Regions from separate parts of the Viridibacillus sp. FSL H8-0110 genome, predicted to be linked through region 2. Evidence: a T-box and tRNA genes for the amino acid it is inferred to sense, from the RefSeq annotation. Region 2 holds a T-box; the other holds one or more tRNA genes.
The links. A T-box is a leader RNA that pairs with one kind of tRNA and senses whether it is charged. The one in region 2 lies ahead of ileS (isoleucine--tRNA ligase), so its partner is inferred to be a tRNA-Ile.
Positions count from the first base shown of each region.

Region 1: it encodes a tRNA-Ile, which carries the amino acid that the T-box ahead of ileS (isoleucine--tRNA ligase) is inferred to sense. The anticodon was not compared.

Region 1 is NZ_JBBOPJ010000001.1:851,103-860,934, forward strand. It holds rRNA gene MHH98_RS04195 (23S ribosomal RNA) at 1-230, shown strand, start outside; rRNA gene rrf (5S ribosomal RNA) at 364-479, shown strand; tRNA gene MHH98_RS04205 (tRNA-Val) at 489-564, shown strand; tRNA gene MHH98_RS04210 (tRNA-Thr) at 583-658, shown strand; tRNA gene MHH98_RS04215 (tRNA-Lys) at 671-746, shown strand; tRNA gene MHH98_RS04220 (tRNA-Leu) at 766-850, shown strand; tRNA gene MHH98_RS04225 (tRNA-Gly) at 876-950, shown strand; tRNA gene MHH98_RS04230 (tRNA-Leu) at 957-1,045, shown strand; tRNA gene MHH98_RS04235 (tRNA-Arg) at 1,075-1,151, shown strand; tRNA gene MHH98_RS04240 (tRNA-Pro) at 1,156-1,232, shown strand; tRNA gene MHH98_RS04245 (tRNA-Ala) at 1,252-1,327, shown strand; tRNA gene MHH98_RS04250 (tRNA-Met) at 1,355-1,428, shown strand; tRNA gene MHH98_RS04255 (tRNA-Ile) at 1,445-1,521, shown strand; tRNA gene MHH98_RS04260 (tRNA-Ser) at 1,544-1,636, shown strand; tRNA gene MHH98_RS04265 (tRNA-Met) at 1,669-1,745, shown strand; tRNA gene MHH98_RS04270 (tRNA-Asp) at 1,749-1,825, shown strand; tRNA gene MHH98_RS04275 (tRNA-Phe) at 1,855-1,930, shown strand; tRNA gene MHH98_RS04280 (tRNA-Gly) at 1,935-2,008, shown strand; tRNA gene MHH98_RS04285 (tRNA-Ile) at 2,016-2,092, shown strand; tRNA gene MHH98_RS04290 (tRNA-Asn) at 2,103-2,177, shown strand; tRNA gene MHH98_RS04295 (tRNA-Ser) at 2,183-2,273, shown strand; tRNA gene MHH98_RS04300 (tRNA-Glu) at 2,278-2,349, shown strand; gene MHH98_RS04305 (MerR family transcriptional regulator) at 2,573-3,337, shown strand; gene MHH98_RS04310 (TraR/DksA C4-type zinc finger protein) at 3,426-3,917, shown strand; gene MHH98_RS04315 (MFS transporter) at 4,136-5,338, shown strand; gene MHH98_RS04320 (dipeptidase) at 5,384-6,316, shown strand; gene MHH98_RS04325 (hypothetical protein) at 6,376-7,311, opposite strand; gene MHH98_RS04330 (isochorismate synthase) at 7,678-9,063, shown strand; gene menD (2-succinyl-5-enolpyruvyl-6-hydroxy-3-cyclohexene-1-carboxylic-acid synthase) at 9,056-9,832, shown strand, end outside.
Region 2 is NZ_JBBOPJ010000001.1:3,402,701-3,412,532, forward strand. It holds gene MHH98_RS17075 (RluA family pseudouridine synthase) at 146-1,060, opposite strand; gene lspA (signal peptidase II) at 1,057-1,536, opposite strand; gene ileS (isoleucine--tRNA ligase) at 1,778-4,546, opposite strand; T-box leader at 4,594-4,820, opposite strand; gene MHH98_RS17090 (DivIVA domain-containing protein) at 4,871-5,380, opposite strand; gene MHH98_RS17095 (YlmH family RNA-binding protein) at 5,479-6,267, opposite strand; gene MHH98_RS17100 (YggT family protein) at 6,337-6,603, opposite strand; gene MHH98_RS17105 (cell division protein SepF) at 6,628-7,143, opposite strand; gene MHH98_RS17110 (YggS family pyridoxal phosphate-dependent enzyme) at 7,143-7,832, opposite strand; gene MHH98_RS17115 (PRC-barrel domain-containing protein) at 7,916-8,149, opposite strand; gene sigG (RNA polymerase sporulation sigma factor SigG) at 8,235-9,020, opposite strand; gene sigE (RNA polymerase sporulation sigma factor SigE) at 9,115-9,822, opposite strand.

The DNA of each region.
Region 1 (9,832 bases), 2.6 Mb from region 2:
GATGGACACACCGCTGGTGTACCAGTTGTTCTGCCAAGGGCATCGCTGGGTAGCTATGTGTGGACGGGATAAGTGCTGAAAGCATCTAAGCATGAAGCCCCCCTCAAGATGAGATTTCCCATTACGCAAGTAAGTAAGATCCCTCAAAGACGATGAGGTAGATAGGTTCGAGGTGGAAGTGTGGCGACATACGGAGCTGACGAATACTAATAGATCGAGGACTTAACCAAATTTTACTTAACGAACTTCAATGTAATTTATCCAGTTTTGAGAGAATAAGAAAAAAACTTTTCTAAAATAGCAAAAAACACTTGCTAAACTTTAAAAAATATGTTATAATAATTCTTGTCCTTAAGAAAATAGTCTAGTGACGATGGCAAAGAGGTCACACCCGTTCCCATGCCGAACACGGAAGTTAAGCTCTTTAGCGCCGATGGTAGTTGGGGGTTTCCCCCTGTGAGAGTAGGACGTTGCTAGGCGAACAATATGGAGGATTAGCTCAGCTGGGAGAGCACCTGCCTTACAAGCAGGGGGTCGGCGGTTCGATCCCGTCATCCTCCACCATTATTTTAAATAAACAATGCCGGTGTAGCTCAGTTGGTAGAGCAACTGACTTGTAATCAGTAGGTCGAGGGTTCGACTCCTTTCGCCGGCACCATTCATTTTATATGAGCCATTAGCTCAGTTGGTAGAGCATCTGACTTTTAATCAGAGGGTCGTAGGTTCGAATCCTACATGGCTCACCATTTTTAAAAAACATTATATGCGGGTGTGGCGGAACTGGCAGACGCACTAGACTTAGGATCTAGCGCCGCAAGGCGTGGGGGTTCGACTCCCTTCACCCGCACCATAATTTTTAAGTTTATCAGCATATTGCGGAAGTAGTTCAGTGGTAGAACACCACCTTGCCAAGGTGGGGGTCGCGAGTTCGAACCTCGTCTTCCGCTCCAAAATATGCCGGGGTGGCGGAACTGGCAGACGCACAGGACTTAAAATCCTGCGGTAGGTGACTACCGTACCGGTTCGATTCCGGTCCTCGGCACCATATTTTAATATAATATAAGTGATATAAATGCGCCCGTAGCTCAATTGGATAGAGCGTCTGACTACGGATCAGAAGGTTGTGGATTCGACTTCTGCCGGGCGCGCCATTAACGGGAAGTAGCTCAGCTTGGTAGAGCACTTGGTTTGGGACCAAGGGGTCGCAGGTTCGAATCCTGTCTTCCCGACCATTAATACTTTCAACCCTATGGGGCCTTAGCTCAGCTGGGAGAGCGCCTGCCTTGCACGCAGGAGGTCAGCGGTTCGATCCCGCTAGGCTCCACCAATTTATTACTAAATTTAATACCATCATGGCGGCGTAGCTCAGCTGGCTAGAGCGTACGGTTCATACCCGTGAGGTCGGGGGTTCGATCCCCTCTGCCGCCATACTAACCAAACTAAAGGACCTTTAGCTCAGTTGGTTAGAGCAGACGGCTCATAACCGTCCGGTCGCAGGTTCGAGTCCTGCAAGGTCCACCATCTACACAACGTTATATTTTTTGGAGGAATACCCAAGTCTGGCTGAAGGGATCGGTCTTGAAAACCGACAGGCGGGTCATACCGCGCGGGGGTTCGAATCCCTCTTCCTCCTCCATTTTTTAAAATTTAATTTCATAATATCATTATCGCGGGGTGGAGCAGTTCGGTAGCTCGTCGGGCTCATAACCCGAAGGTCACAGGTTCAAATCCTGTCCCCGCAACCAAATGGTCCGGTAGTTCAGTTGGTTAGAATGCCTGCCTGTCACGCAGGAGGTCGCGGGTTCGAGTCCCGTCCGGACCGCCATTTTTTAAAAATATTGTATTAATCATCATGGGTCAGTAGCTCAGTTGGTAGAGCATTAGATTGAAGCTCTAAGTGTCGGCGGTTCGATTCCGTCCTGACCCACCATGATGCGGGTGTAGTTTAGTGGTAAAACCACAGCCTTCCAAGCTGTTGTCGAGAGTTCGATTCTCTTCACCCGCTCCAATTTTATGGGCCTATAGCTCAGCTGGTTAGAGCGCACGCCTGATAAGCGTGAGGTCGATGGTTCGAGTCCATTTAGGCCCACCATTAAAATTTTTCCGAAGTAGCTCAGTGGTAGAGCATCCGGCTGTTAACCGGACGGTCGTAGGTTCGAGTCCTACCTTCGGAGCCATATATGGGGAAGTACTCAAGTGGCTGAAGAGGCGCCCCTGCTAAGGGTGTAGGTCGCGTAAGCGGCGCGAGGGTTCAAATCCCTCCTTCTCCGCCATATAGGCCCCTTGGTCAAGCGGTTAAGACACCGCCCTTTCACGGCGGTAACACGGGTTCGAATCCCGTAGGGGTCATACTTTAAAAACCATTAGAATCATATTTGATTCTAATGGTTTTTTTGCGTTTGGAAAGTAAATTGAAAAGGCATTTTTTTAATGAGTTAAAGCTATTTTTGCAGATAATGAAAGTAACATACTAAGTAAAGGCTGATTGCCGATACTTAGATTTTTTATTTTAAATACTGTTGACCTTAACGTTACGTCAAACTATATAGTAGAAACATGGAGGTGAAAGAAGATGGAAATGACAATTCAAAAACTTGCTCAGCTGTCAGGAGTTAGTTCAAGAACATTGCGTTATTATGATGATCTAGGCTTGTTAAAACCTACACGTGTAAATTCTTCAGGTTATCGTATTTATGGGCAAGAAGAGATTGATTTGTTACAGCAAATATTATTTTATCGTGAATTAGGCTTTAAGTTAGAAGTCATTAAAGAAATCATAACAGTCGAGAATTTTGACTATAAGAATGCCTTAATGGAGCATTATAAGGCATTAATGGAGAAACGCCACCAATTAGATGTCATGATAACAACGGTAACTAAAACGATCAGTGCTATGAATGGAGGAATTCAAATGTCGAATGAAGAAAAGTTTGAAGGTTTAAAGGAAAAAATGATTTTAGATAATGAAAAACAATATGGTCAAGAGATACGTCAAAATTACGGAGATACTACAGTTGATGCTTCCAATAATAAAGTGCAACAAATGACTGAGCAGCAATATGAAGAAGTGCAAGCATTAGAGCAAGACGTGAAGAGATTATTAAAGCAAGCAATGGAAACTGGTCAAGCTGATAGTGATGTTGCTCAGCGTGCTGCCGAAGCACATAAGCGATGGTTAATGTATTATTGGCCAAAGTATAGTAAAGAAGCACATGCAGGACTTGCAGAAATGTATATAGCAGATGAACGTTTCACGAGCTATTATGATAAAGAGCAAAATGGTACAGCACAACTTTTAAGAGATGCTATATTAATCTATACTGGAATGGATATTTAGAGTACTGCAAAAAGCAGTACTCTTTTTTATGTTTGATTTAAAAAATATAGGAAATAATAAAAATAGGTTATATTAATGGAGGAATAAAATGACGAACACAAAATATCAAAATTTAAAAAATCAAATGATACAAGAATTATTTGTGTTGCAGGGAAGAAAATATACACATGAGCCCCCAGACTCAACAGAGTTATCCAATTATGACAACCATCCTGCAGATCAAGCAACTGATTTAACAGATCAAGTAACAGAAATGGCGATAGGCGAGCATAATGAACAAGAAATTGAAAAACTTGAGGCTGCGTTGCGAGCTATTGATGATGGTTCTTATGGAAAATGTAGTGAATGTGGAGAAGACATTCCATTTGGTCGATTAGAGGCTATTCCAACAGCACTGACATGTGTTGAACATGTACCAGAAAATAAGGTACCTACTGACAGACCTGTTGAGGAGGAACTATTAAATGCATCAACAGAGAGACCTATACAGGATGAAAGATCGATTGTTGATAATGAGGACAGTTTTCTAGAAGTAGAAGCATACGGTTCCTCAGATTCACCTAGCGATCAAATAGAATAAAGTAAAAATGGGACTGTGGGGATACAGTTCCATTTTTGTTGTGCTCAATATTAATGACAACTATGTGAAATTAGAAAGATATTTTATGGAATCTTCAGAAATTTATATACATATTAAATTTACATAATTGTAAAATGGAAATATATAGATTTTATTGTATGTAGAAGGGGGAAATACAATTTCATCAATCGATTGACAAATAAGGGGTGAAAATTGGGATGTGGAAAAGATATTCTTTATTACTTAGTGGAATTGGCGTTTCGTTTTTTGGGAATTGGATTTACATAATCGCGTTGAATGTCTTGGTTCTTGATATGACCAAATCAGCAGCAGCAGTTGCAGGTATTTATATTGTAGGTCCTGTTGCAAAGTTACTAACAAATTTCTTTGCCGGCTCCATAATTGATAGGCAGAATAAGAGAAGATTAATGATAATTTCTGATGTGATAAGAGGTTTACTTGTGCTACTTGTACCTTTTATGGGATCGATTTGGATTATTTATACCATAATCTTTGTTGCAAATATGGCAGGTTCTTTTTTTGGGCCCAGCTCTACTTTTTATATTACGAAATTTGTAAAGGAAACCGATCGACGACGATTTAATTCAATTATGAGTATGATGAATTCAGGTTCGTTTTTAATCGGCCCAGCGCTTGCGGGTATACTAATTGCAACAGTAGGTACAACGATATGTGTCGTGATTAACGCAGTTACATTCTTTTGTTGTGCGATTTGTATTTACCTGTTACCAAATATCGAAGATGAAACAATATTAAAGCGTGAACCATTTTCTTTAAAAATGATGTTAGTAGATTGGCAAGTTGTTAAGTCATATATAAAACAAGATCATTATTTTATAAAAGTATATTTATTATTCCAAGTTGCTTTAATGATTGCTTTTTCTCTAGATTCACAAGAGGTGACATTTATTAAGCAAAACTTAGGATTATCTAATCAAATGTATGGAGTAATCGTTAGCATTACGGGGATAGGCTCAATTATTGGGGCATCAATATCAGCAATGTTTGTGAAAAAAATATCATTACAAATATACTTTGCCGTAGGTATGTTGATGACCACAGTTGGCTATTTATTATTTTACAGCTCTGTAGGGTTTTGGACAGCAACTGCAGCATTTATCTTTTTAGGGTTCTTTATGTCATTCTCCAACTCAGGATATGATACTTTCTATCAAAAAAATGTGCCAACAGAAATTATGGGGCGGTTTGGTAGTGTAACAGCAATGTTCTTAAGTATAATACAAATTTCATTTACTTTTATTATCGGTGCTCTAGCTGAATGGTTTTCTTTACAAATGGTGGCTGTAGGATTTTCGGCAATAGCAGTGCTACTATCGGTCATATTGTGCACACAAGTATTTCAAAAATCAAACAAGCGATATTATGCTGAAACATCGTAACCATGTATAATATGTGCAGTAAGATAGCTAATGGGGGTACAACATATGAATATTATCGATTTGCATTGTGATGTGTTATGGAAATTGTCCATAGCCGAAGAACCACTTAATTTTAGAAATGCACCACAATTACAAGCAAATTTAGAACGCTTAAAGCAAGGAAAAGTGAAGGTACAATTTTTTGCGATTTTCGTAGATGAAGATATACCTCAAGGAAGAAAATATTTAGAGGCACTCCGCCAAATTGAATTATTCCAAACACAAGTGCTTGCTCCAAATCCGGAGATCGTACATATTACAGATTGGCATCAACTAGAAACGCTACAAGAAGGTGAAATTGGAGCGGTTTTAACATTAGAAGGTTGTGATGCCATCGGAGCCGATCTATTCAAATTACAGGCTATATTAGATGCAGGAGTGAAACTAGTTGGCCTCACTTGGAATAATGAGAATGCTGTTGCCTATGGTGCACAAAATGACCCTAATTTAGGTTTGAAAGATTTTGCAAAAGAGGTTGTGGCATTATTAAATGAACGTGACATACTCATAGATGTATCACATTTAAACATGCAAGGATTTTGGGATGTACTACCGATAGCTAAACATATTATTGCTAGTCACTCGAATGCACGTGCATTATGTGACCATCCTCGTAATTTAACGGATGAGCAGGCAAAGGCTCTTGTAGAACATGGTGGTCATATTCATCTAGTTTATTATCCAGAGTTTATTGTCAATCATACTGAATCTGCTACAATGCAGGTATTGATTCAACATTTTATGCATTTAGCAAATGTAGTGGGTGTAGAGAATTTAGGGTTAGGATCAGATTTTGACGGCATTCACCAGTTTGTTGAGAATTTACAGAATGCATCTCAAACTCAAAATTTGTTAGAGAAATTGCAAGACCATTTTACTGAGGATGAAGTGAAAGGTATCGCGAGTAATAACTTCTTATCTTATGTGAAAGAAATATAAATTTAAGTATAAAAAAAACGTCATGACGTAGGTTGTCATAACGTTTTTTTGCAGTGAAGTTAATTCTTTGTTATTTTCACTAGTACTTGCTTACTTTTGCCGTAAATGATTAATTCGTAAGCATCTTTCTTTATCTGGGTTTTAGTGGATTCTAATGTGAAAAATTTCTTGAAAGTCTCTTTTAAATAAGTGACATTTTCGGACTTAGACTTGTCTAACTCCGTGTTTAAAGAAATATAGGTTTTTCCATTCTTTATTTGATAACTTATACCTTTCAGCATGTAATCACTTTTCCCAATAAGATTATCTGAAATAGTGCTAATAATTGGACTCCATCTATAATCTTGAAGTCTTTTCGATTTGTTATACAGTTTAAATTCAACTTTTTTTATTTTAAACTTTTCCTTCTTTAAAGCCTTTTCCACAGCTTGCTTTATAGTCTTTTTTCTTTTTTCAGTATTAGGTAATTCTATAATGAGGATTCCAGATTTTATATCGTTATATGCTATGCTAGGCGGTGTATCATATCCGAATTTTTTCATGGTTTTTGAAATGATAGGGAAGAGGTTCAGCATTTCTTTATGGATTTCTTCACTTTTAGATGGCAACTCATTAGGCAGAACATTTTCGAATTTCTCGATTTTGATTTTATAATCGTCAATATAGCGGGCTGCCAAAATTTCTTCAACTTTCTTTGTCACTATTGGTTTTTCTTTTTCCAATTCTTCATTGGTTAGATGGAGAGAAATAGTTATGGTATAAGGATATGGTATTAATCCGACACTCATAATTTCATAGTCTGCGCGGTTTAAAGTATCAAAAACTTCCCGAGCCACAGAATTCCCACCAATATCTAATCGAATCGGTGCTAACTTCTTTCCATTACTAGCCATTACAACTGAAATGGTGGTATTACTTATAAAAAGGAAAAAGAAAGCAATTGCAAAGCTTACAATGATATGTGGCTTTTTCAATAGGTTTCGTTTTACTTTCATAAATGCTGACTTTATTTGCTTAGCATCAGACTTTTTTCTCGTAGTGATAACCCCTTTTCTGGACTCTCTTCTAGTATTTTTAAAACTTTTATTACGATCGATTTCAGTTCTTATTCAAATAAGGTTGTTCATAAGTAGAATATATGTTGTTAGACAAAATGTCATGACATAATCTATCATGACGTTTATATTTTAGCTGTATTAGAATTTTTTAGTAAATTACTAGCGGGAATACATAGAAATTGCGAGTGAACTTTGCAAATGAAGTGCCGAATTGCCAATAAAGATGTATGATAGTATAGGATATTTAAGTATGTACGAGTGGATTCCATTAATTGGTGGGATCCGTTGACGGAGGGAATTTTCATGAATCGGAAGTTGTCAGCAACAACCGGCGACCGAATTGAAACGGAGCAATCGACATTATATTTTCATACAGAAACAATAGAAGTAAGTCGATTGTCAGCGCTCGCTTTTTTTGAAGCAGGTGAGCAATCATTTGCTGGACAACGATTTTTTTGGCAAAATCGTGAAAAAACATTTACGCTTGCAGGTTTGGGTCATGCTCATACAATTACAAGCGATGCAAAAGAACATAGATTTGATGACGTTGAACAACAATGGAAAAAGATAACGCAAAATGTTGTGAATGATGAAAATGATATACAACCAATTTTGTTTGGTGGATTTACATTTGATACGGAAAATGAAGTGTCAGGTGAATGGACAGGTTTCCCTGAAGCTTTTTTTGCTGTTGCAACATATCAACTTGTGATAAAGAATGATCAGGCTTATGTGAGTATTCATTTGATCACTGAAGAAGAGAATACGCCAGAAGCACTTAATGCTTTACGCAAAGAATGTGATGAATTAATTCATACAGCGCAAGTAAAGGCATTAAAAACCTATGCTAAACCTCAAATAAAGAGCAGTTATGAACCTTATAAAGAAGAATACTTGGAATCAATCAGCAAGGTCACGTCTTTAATACGTCAGAAAGAAGCGGACAAAGTTGTTATTGCAAGATCGCTCGCTTTGCAATTTGAAGAACAAGTAACATCTCCGAATGTGTTATCACAAGTAATGATGGAGCAGCCAGAAAGCTATTTATTTGGCCTAGAAGAGCAAGGTAAATTGTTTTTTGGAGCATCACCTGAGCGTTTAGTAAAGGTTTCCGATAAATATGCTTACTCTTCGTGTATTGCGGGTTCTATCAAACGTGGGAAAACGGCTGAAGAAGATGACTTGCTAGGACAAAGCTTATTAAATGATACGAAGAACCTTTCCGAGCATCAATATGTGGTGGATATGATCTTACAGACATTTAAAGAAAACTGTGCAAGCTATCAAATTCCAAACGCGCCACAGTTGCTGAAAATTAGAGATATACAACATTTGTTTACACCAGTTGAAGGTCCATTGAAAGAAGGAGCGACTGTTTTACAATTAGTAAAAACATTGCACCCAACACCGGCTTTAGGGGGCGTACCTCGTATGAAGGCAATGGAAGTAATACGAGAATATGAACCAATGAATCGCGGTCTCTATGCAGCTCCAATTGGGTGGCTAGATGCTCAAGGTAACGGGGAATTTGCTGTAGCTATTCGTTCGGCTCTTTTAGCTAAAGATCAAGCATTTTTATATGCTGGTGGTGGCATAGTGGCTGATTCACAACCAAGCAGTGAATACGATGAAACTTTAGTGAAATTCCGTCCGATGTTACGAGCTTTAGGAGGACAATTACATGAGTGAGAAAGAGACTTTAACGAGCTATGTTTATAAGCTCGTTGCGTCATTATATAAAGCAGGTGCACGAGATGTAGTTGTGAGTCCAGGCTCACGCTCAACTCCACTTGCTTATGCTTTTGCTTCTTCAAAGGAATTTAATTTATACCGTCAAGTAGATGAGCGTTCTGCAGCATTTTTGGCATTAGGTATTGCAAAGGCAAGTGTGCGACCGGTTGTACTAGTTTGTACATCAGGAACAGCGGCAGCGAATTACTTCCCTGCAATCGTAGAAGCGAGCTATGCGCGTGTACCATTGATCATATTAACGGCGGATCGTCCACATGAATTACGTGAAGTCGGAGCACCACAAGCAATCGCTCAAGTGAATTTATACGGTACGCATGTAAAATGGTCAGTGGACTTTCCACTACCAGATACATCAACAGGGACAATGTCATTTATCGAACGTCATATAGCACGTGCGATGTCGATTGCGACGACTGCACCTGCTGGCCCTGTACAAATTAATGTACCGTTCCGTGAACCACTACTGATCAATTTCCAAGAAACGTTACCAGGTGGGACCTTTGTGGAAAGTTACGGAGCTGAATTACGTCCTTCGAAAAAAGCATTTAATACATTAGAAATAGCAATTAACAAAGCTGGAAAAGGATTATTAATCTTTGGTGAGATGAATCCAGGAACGGAATTAAAAGCTGTTTGGGATTTTATTCGAAAGGTGAAATGGCCAGTTCTTGTGGAGAGCCTATCTCATTTACGTTCGAATATTCCC
Region 2 (9,832 bases):
GTGTACTTAAGATATGTCGAAAAAAACTTGCATCACAAGGATTTTCCACATTTCACGCATACCTTCTCAGCCTCTCTGGACTGTCTTTAAAGGTGAATATTTTGTTTTCCACTACGACAAGTATATTACGCTAGGACTTAAAATGTCAATAGTTACTTTTCAATTCTTTTAATAACTCTTCATAATCAGCTGGTAATGGCGCCTCAAATTCTAAATATTCACCAGTTGAAGGATGAATAAAGCCTAATACACCGGCGTGTAGAACTTGTCCACCAAAGTCGAGTGTTTTTCTCGGCCCGTATTTTGGATCACCGGCTAATGGATAACCAATATAGTTCATATGGACACGGATTTGATGTGTACGTCCTGTTTCTAGTCTACATTGTACAAGAGTGTAATCCACTCCTAAACGGTCGATTACAGTAAAATGCGTAATCGCATGCTTTCCATTATCAACAACACCCATTTTTTGACGATCGCGTGAATCACGACCTATCGGAGCATCAATTGTTCCTTTATCGTGCGGAATATGACCGTGAACAAGCGCCGTATAACGACGAGTTACTGTCTTATCTACAAGTTGCTGTACTAATGATTCATGTGCTTTATCATTTTTGGCAACCATTAATAAACCAGAAGTATCTTTATCAATACGATGTACGATTCCAGGACGCGCTACACCATTAATGCCTGATAAATCTTGGCAATGATACATTAGACCATTTACAAGAGTACCAGTTGCATGACCTGGTGCTGGGTGTACAACCATGCCTTTTGGCTTGTTAACTACAATAACGTCGCTATCTTCATAGACGATTTCTAAATTTAAATCTTCTGCAACGATTTCAAGTGGTTCTGTTTCTGGTGGGGTTACTGAAATAACGTCCCCTTCTTTGACTTTATATTTTGTTTTAACAGGCTCATCATTTACCATAACGATTCCATCTTTTAACCAAGTTTGAATTTGAGAACGAGACCAGTCTTGTTGCATTGCTGCAAATGCTTTATCAATACGCTCACCATTCAATTCTTGCATTACTGTATAACTTACTGCTGTCATTGTTTCACCTTTTTCTGATTGAGTTTCTCTTCAAAGAGCATATAAATAATTAACATCACAACACCAATTGTTAGCGCTGCATCTGCAATATTAAAAATCGGGAAATCATAATTAATAACTGGGATTAGTACATTTACAAAATCCACTACTTCACCGCGAAATACACGATCAATAAAATTACCAATCGCTCCACCTAATAAGAACATAAGGCTCGCTTGAAATAATGGCTTTCCTTTTGCTTCTTTATGAAAATAATAAAGAATACCGATTATTACAGCTACCGTAACAATTGCAAATAACCAAAATTGTCCCTGCAACATTCCCCATGCTGCTCCGCGATTACGATGCGAAAGAAGTCCAAAATAAGGATCCCATAGCATAATACTTTCACCAAGTTGCATGTTTTTAACGATACTCCATTTTGTTAGTTGATCGATAATTACTACAAAAGCTGCTAGCCCATAATATTTATACACCGCAATATCCTCCGTTTACTCTATATCTTAACCATTTTAACATAACAGAGCTATGAATGAAAAAAACTACTCATAAAATACTTCTTTTTGCAACAAAAAAGCCCCTTTCTATGAATAATCGTTGAAAAAGGCAGTCTCTTAAACAAAAATATATTTTTATATTGTTTCTGATATCTTTGAATGTACATTTTTCATATAAAAATGAGCAGTCCGATTAGTTATCGACTGCTCATTTTTTCAATTATGCTTCAGGATAGTATTTTTCTACAACATCCGCACAGTGTGCACATAATGTTGGGTGTGATTCACTTTGACCAACTGTTTCAGAAATTGACCAGCAACGTTCACATTTTTCACCTGTAGCTTTTTCTACAAGAACAGCTACGTTATCTACTACTACTGCTTCTGCCGGAGCTTGTGTAGTTTCGCCGCCTACCACGAATTCTGAAACGATATTCAATTGAGCAAAATTAATATCTTGATCTGCAAGTAAAGATGTAGTTGCTTCATCTGCAAAGACTGTCACTTTTGCTTCTAATGATTTACCGATTATTTTCGCGTTACGCGCTTCTTCTAAAGCTTTTAAAATTGCATTACGAACAGTGATGATTTGAGCCCATTTCGTGCGTAATGCTTCAAAATCTTCTTGTTCAACAGCTTCTGGCATATCAGTTAATTGAACGCTTACTGCCTCTGTGTTATCTAAATACGACCACATTTCATCTGTTGTATGTGGAATGATTGGAGTTAATAATTTTAATAATGCTTGTAATGTATCATACATAACCGATTGCATTGCACGACGGTCTGCATTATCTTGACCTTCGATATACACAACGTCTTTTGCAATATCTAAGTAGAATGAGCTTAACTCAGTTGCTACGAAGTTGTTGATTGTGTGATATACGCTTGCAAATTCATAGTTATCATAATGTGTGCGTACCGCTTTAATCACATCTTGTAATTTCATGTACATATAGCGATCCACTTCACGAAGATCTGCATATGCTACGCGATCTGTTTTAGGATTGAAGTCGCTCACATTACCATGTAGGAAACGAAGCGTATTACGGATTTTACGGTAGACTTCAGAAACTTGCTTCATGATGTCCATCGAAATACGAACGTCAGCTGTGTAGTCTACTGATGCTACCCATAAACGTAGAATATCGCCACCATATTGGTTCATTACTTTGATAGGAGCGATAATATTCCCAATAGATTTACTCATTTTGCGCCCTTCGCCATCTAATACGAAACCGTGAGAAAGTAAACCTTTATACGGCGCATGCCCATGTATAGCAACACTTGTAATAAGTGAAGAGTTGAACCATCCACGGTATTGGTCAGAGCCTTCTAAATAAAGATCTGCAGGGTAGCGTAATTCTGGGCGTTCATCTAATACACCTTGGTGTGTAGAACCTGAGTCAAACCAAACATCCATAATGTCGGTTTCTTTAGTAAATTCGCCATTTGGACTACCTGGATGAGTGAAGCCTGCTGGTAATAAATCTTTTGCTTCACGTTCGAACCAAATGTTTGAACCGTGTTCTTTAAATAGATTTGCAACGTGTTCGATTGTTTCTTCAGTAATGATTGGTTCATCATTCTCAGCATAAAACACTGGAATTGGAACACCCCAAGCACGTTGACGAGAAATACACCAGTCCCCGCGATCACGAATCATATTGAATAGACGTGTTTCACCCCAAGAAGGTGTAAAGTTTGTATCACGAATTGCTTGTAACAATTCTGGACGGAATGCTTCAATTGAAGCAAACCACTGTGCAGTTGCACGATAAATAACTGGTTTTTTGGTACGCCAGTCATGTGGATATGAGTGTGAGAAGAATGAAAGCTTTAGTAACGCTCCTTTTTCTTCTAATGCTTTTGTAATTTCTTTATTGGCATCATTATAGAACAATCCTTCAAAACCAGGAGCCTCTTCAGTTAATACACCACGGTTATTAACTGGGCTTAAAATACCGATATCGTATTTTTTACCGATGTTAAAGTCGTCTTCACCATGTCCAGGGGCTGTATGAACGCAACCAGTACCTGCGTCAAGTGTAACGTGGTCACCACACATAATCAATGCATCACGGCCATATAAAGGATGAGCTGCTACAACGTATTCTAAATCTTGTCCAGCAATTTCACGATCAATTTCGTAGTTTTCCCATTCTAAAGTTTCTGCTACTTTTTCAAGTAAACCTTTAGCTATGATAAATTTCTTATCAGCCACTTTTACTACCGCATATGTGAATTCTGGATTCACGGAAATACCTAAGTTAGCAGGAATTGTCCATGGCGTTGTTGTCCAGATGATAAAGTTTTCATCAGTATTAACTACACCTTTACCGTCTTTTACAGCAAATGCAACATAGATAGATGGTGATTTGATATCTTGGTATTCAATTTCTGCTTCAGCTAATGCTGATTCACTTGATGGAGACCAGTAAACTGGTTTTAAACCTTTATAGATATAACCTTTTTTAGCCATTTCACCAAAGACTTTAATTTGACGCGCTTCGAATTTAGGTTGTAATGTGATATATGGATTATCCCAGTCACCACGAACACCGATACGTTTAAATTGAGTTCGTTGACGATCAACTTGCTCGTAAGCATACTCTTCACAAAGTTTACGGAATTCCGCAGTAGTCATTTCTTTGCGTTTTACACCTTTGTTAGTTAGTGCTTGCTCGATTGGTAGACCATGCGTATCCCAACCTGGTACATAAGGAACGAAGTAACCAGTCATTGAACGGTGACGATTAACCATATCTTTTAATACTTTGTTTAATGCATGTCCCATATGAAGATCGCCATTTGCGTATGGAGGGCCATCATGTAAGATGAATGCTGGGCGATCTTTTGTACGCTCTAACACCAACGCGTTGATGTCCATTTCTTCCCATTTTTCTTGAATTTTCGGTTCATTAGCCGGTAAATTTCCACGCATCGGGAAATCTGTTTTCGGCATTAATAACGTATCTTTGTATTCCATATAAAATCCTCCTCTTTTTTAAGCAAATAAAAAACTCCCCATCCCAAAAAAGGGACGAGGAGGAATTATCTCGCGGTACCACCCTAATTGCGTATAATAATTTAATACGCCTCTTAGACACCTTAACGTGGTGTGAGCCGAGATTACTTACTGTTTTTGTTCAGTAATCTAGTTCCAGAGTGATTTTCTTCCTTGAATGTATAGTCTGAGCTTACACCGTCCTCAGATCGCTTTTACATCACTCAAAAAATACTGTCTCCATCATAACTTTTTCTTTGATATGTTGACATTATAGAAAACAGAAAGCATTCAGTCAAGTATCGTTTACTCTACAGGTGTATCTAAGCGCTCTAATTCTGTTGAATCAATTTCATACTCCAATAAATGATCCCAATCATCGGATTCAATCAAATCTAATTGGGCTTCAACAATCATTTTGAAGCGATTACGGAATACTTTAGATTGTTTTTTCAACTCTTCAATTTCTAGTGCAATACGACGTGCTTTTGATAGAGCTTCGTTAACAATACGATCAGCATTCTTCTCAGCTTCTTTAACGATCAATTTTGCTTCTTTAGTAGAATTACGTCGCACTTCTTCAGCAGCTTCTTGTGCAATGACAATTGATTTTTGAAGTGTTGATTCAATTGAATTATAGTGACCAATTTGCTCATTCGAAGTTAGTAATTTGCTTTCTAGCTCTTTTTTCTCTTTTAAAACAACTTCATAGTCTTTTATGATTTGCATTAAAAACTCATTGACTTCATCTTCATTGTAACCTCTGAAACCACGAGTAAACTCTTTATTATGTATATCAACAGGCGATAACGGCATTTTCTACACTCTCCCTTATAGCATAATATATATTGTAAACTATTATACAGGTCATTAATGGTAAGTACATCGAAAAAACAACAAATTTAATGAAATTGTTATGTTTTTCTTTCCATACGACCTATATTAATGCGAATTTTATCTTTTTTTGTTCTTCCTTCAATAGCTCTTATCATAAATCTCCCGAAACCTCGAATCGATAGTAAATCGAGTTCATGCAACTCAAAAGAAATATTTTCACGGATAGTAAAGTTAACCTTCACTTTTCCACTATTAATAAGTGCTGCTGATTTCTGACGAGATATATTAAATACAGAAGCGATAACTGTATCTAAACGCATCGAACTTACTGTCATCATTTCATCCGTCCAAACTTCTTCATTTGATAGTAACATTTCAGTTGAATTTAGCTCTTCTACATATACTTTTACCTTACCAATTGAAGTGAGATTAGCTCGGACATAATCTTCTATTTCTGAAGCAATAGCGAATTGGGCTGTAGAGTTGTCTAATCTTATATCCCCAAATTTCTCTCTTCCTAAACCAAGTGATAGTAACGCCCCTAAAACATCTGGATGCTCAAGCTGAACAAACTTAGTAGGATAGCGCAGATGGAATACCGTGATTTGATAATCCTCTTCTACTGGTACAAAATAGGACGGGTATATAAGAATCCTTCTGCGCTCAGCTTCATCAAATGCACCAAAATTCGCCATTTCAATATCGCCTTGATGTCCAATAATTGACTGTGCTATAAAACGTTGACGCGGATCTAGAAAGTCCGTTAACTTTGGCGCATATCGATTTTCTACTTCCATACGCCAGCCACTAACTTGATCAATAAATTCACGCTCTTCTGGTCGGAAATGCTGAAATATCTCTTCCATAATACCCCTCCTTTCTTAATAAAAAAACCCCACATTCATATTGTGGGGAAGAGTGACATTGACTAAAAACTAGAGTGAAAATCCATTAAACAAACTTATTACTCCTTGATTTGCCAAATTCAATACAAATAACGCGACGATTGGCGAAATATCAATCATACCTAGCGGTGGAATAAAACGTCTAAATAACTCTAAATACGGCTCGCAAATTTTACCTAAAATTTGTCCGAATTTAGACTCATAAGCTGCTGGAACCCACGACATCAAAATATAAATGATAAGCGCAATTGAATAATAGAAAATTAATTTTGAAATTATACTACCTACTATAAACATAAATTATTAAACTCCTCAGTTTGATCAGTCTTCATAATAATATTCAGAAATATTACCGTCAACTTCTACATTATCTGGTGTGCATAAAAATATGTCCGTACCAATACGTTTTATATCTCCACCCAGTGCACATATTGTACCACTTAAGAAGTCAATAATACGAATACCTTGCTCTTTATCTATACGCTGTAGATTTACAACGACTGCACGCTTGCTTTTTAGATGTTCAGCAATATCTTGAGCTTCTGCATAGACACGAGGTTCCGCTAAGACAACCTTAGAAGATTTTTGTGTAATACTTACTAGATTAGGTGTATTTGTATGTTCAGTTGCCACACTCCGTCGCTCCTTGTTGCTTACTTTTTTAACTGCAGGTTGACTTACTGCAGCTTGATGAACTGGTTGTGACATGACTCTTTGTTGGCGTTGCTCTTGCTGTTGATGTTGCTGTTGTGGTTGCGATTGCTGTGATTGCTCATAATAGTCTTCATCATCTTCTTCTAGTAAAAAAAAGTTCTTAATTTTATCCTTCATGCTCATTAAGAATCCCTTCTTTCGTTGCCAACTAGAGCCGTACCAATTCGAACATACGTTGCACCCTCTTCGACAGCGATTTCATAGTCATTTGACATTCCCATCGATAAATCGTGACATGGTGCATGAGCATATCCGTTATTTTCGACTTCCAATTGTAGTTTTTTGAGATTTTTAAAAATGTTGCGAACTACTTCTAAATCTTCTGTATTTGGGGCCATTGTCATTAAACCCACTACGCGTATACGAGAATATTGCGATAGTTGCTCTATAAACGGTATGACTTCTTCTGGTTGCAGACCATGCTTTGATTCTTCACCTGAAACATTTACTTGTACAAAACAATTAACAATACGTGTTGCTCGTTTTTCAATTTCGTCTGCTAAACTAATACGATCTAAAGAATGTAGATAATCAATTTTATCGATGACTTGTTTAACTTTACGAGTTTGCATCGAGCCGATATAATGCCATACAGCACCCTCGGTAATTGTTTCTCTTTTTTCTAACAAGCCTTCTGGACGATTTTCGCCTAATTGATTTAATCCTGCATCAAGCGCTTCAATAGCTCGTTCAGTAGACACTTGCTTTGTAACTGCGATTATTGATACATCTGCTACTTGTCTATCTACCCTGTTTGCTGCTTTTTTAATCTTTAGCTGAATTTCTTCTAAGTTATTTATAATAAACGTCATTTTATTCCCATCTTTTCAAAGATACTTGTTAACTTATTGTACCAAGCCACGGATTAATTATCAATGAATTGTCATACATTTCACTATCGTGCTTTCACTAATATGACATCCTTCCCAACTACTAGAATATCTTCTATACGAATTTTCATTGTATCATTATCACTTTGTGAAAATTGAAAGAATCTTTTTGGTTCAGATACAACAAATGCTTCAATCAAGCCCGTTTCCTCCGACAAAACTGCATCTAGGACAAACCCTAAAAATCGGCCATTACCAGCTTCAATAATTTCTTTTCTTTGGATATCAGAAAATCTCATCTACATCCCTCCTAACTCAGTCTATGAAGGGAAATAGCAAAAAACGCATCAACTTTTAGAGTTTGATACGTCTTTGCCATAGTTATTAATTATCGTATTGTGATATTTGCTTTTGAATTGTTTTGATTGCACTTTTTTCCAGCCTTGAAATTTGAGCTTGCGAAATTCCTAATTCGTTTGCTATCTCAGTCTGAGTTTCACCATAGTAAAAACGTTTTGCTAAGATTTTTTGTTGTCGTTCATCTAGCTTCATAACATTTTCTTTCATGGTTACATAAGTCAACCATCGTTCTTCTGAAACTGCATTATCTTTCAATTGATCCATCATATAAACTGGATCACCACCATCTGAATAGATCGGCTCATGCAATGACATTGGTTCTTGAATCGCATCTAAAGCAAATAATATATCCTCTTGCGGCAAGCCTGTCATACGCGCTAAATCAGATAACGTTGGTTCACGTAATTGCTCATTGATAAACTGCTCTTTAGCCTGCATTGCCTTATAGGCAATATCACGCAATGAACGAGCAACACGCAGTGGGTGATGGTCCCGCAAATGCCTGCGAATTTCCCCAATAATCATTGGCACTGCATAGGTTGAAAATCTCACATTATGAGACAAATCAAAATGATCAATTGATTTTAACAAACCAATACAACCGACTTGAAACAGGTCATCAGCCTGTTCACCACGATATGCAAAACGCCCTACAATACTGAGTACTAAACGTAGATTGCCCATAACGAGCTGATCTCTTACTTCCTCTTGGCCACTTTGCAATTGGATAAATAACTGACGCATTTCCTCATGCTTTAATACAGGTAACTTTGCAGTATCTACACCGCATAAATCCACTTTTGTTCGCATAGTCATTTCCTCCGGACGCTTCTTTCTTTGTTGTAAGTTCAGTTTGTCCGTTAAGTGACAGAATATGCGATGGAAAAATGACCAATTTCAACCATTACATTGTTGGTTGATTTAAATTTTCACGTAATTCATGAATAATTTTCTTCTCTAAACGAGAAATATAAGATTGTGAAATACCAAGATGATCTGCTACTTCCTTCTGTGTCATCTCTTCTCTACCATTTAGTCCGAAACGACATTCCATAATATAACGCTCGCGCTCTTCCAAGATATGAATCGCTTGAAACATATGTTGGCGTTCGATTTTTTTTTCAACATTATCCGTAATAATATGCTCGTCCGTTCCTAAAATATCCGAAAGTAATAGTTCATTACCATCTGCATCTGAATTGAGTGGTTCATCAAGTGAAACTTCACCTTTAGTTCGACTTGTTTTGCGTAAATGCATTAAAATTTCATTTTCGATACATCTAGAAGCGTATGTAGCGAGTTTGATATTTTTTTCAGTATTAAAAGTTTCAATTGCTTTTATTAATCCAATCGATCCAATACTGATTAAATCTTCAATTGGTGTATTTGAATTATCAAAACGCCTAGCAATATAAACTACTAAACGCAAATTACGTTCGATTAACGTATCTCTAGCACTCATATCTCCCCGCATAAACGCCGCAATAACTTCCTTCTCCTCCTCTTTTTTCAATGGTACAGGCAGCGATTCATGACTTCCTATATAAAAAGTACCCTTCGTTCTCCAAGTAATGAACTTCTGCTGTAGCCAATGCCAAAATTTTCGAATCATGTAAAAACCC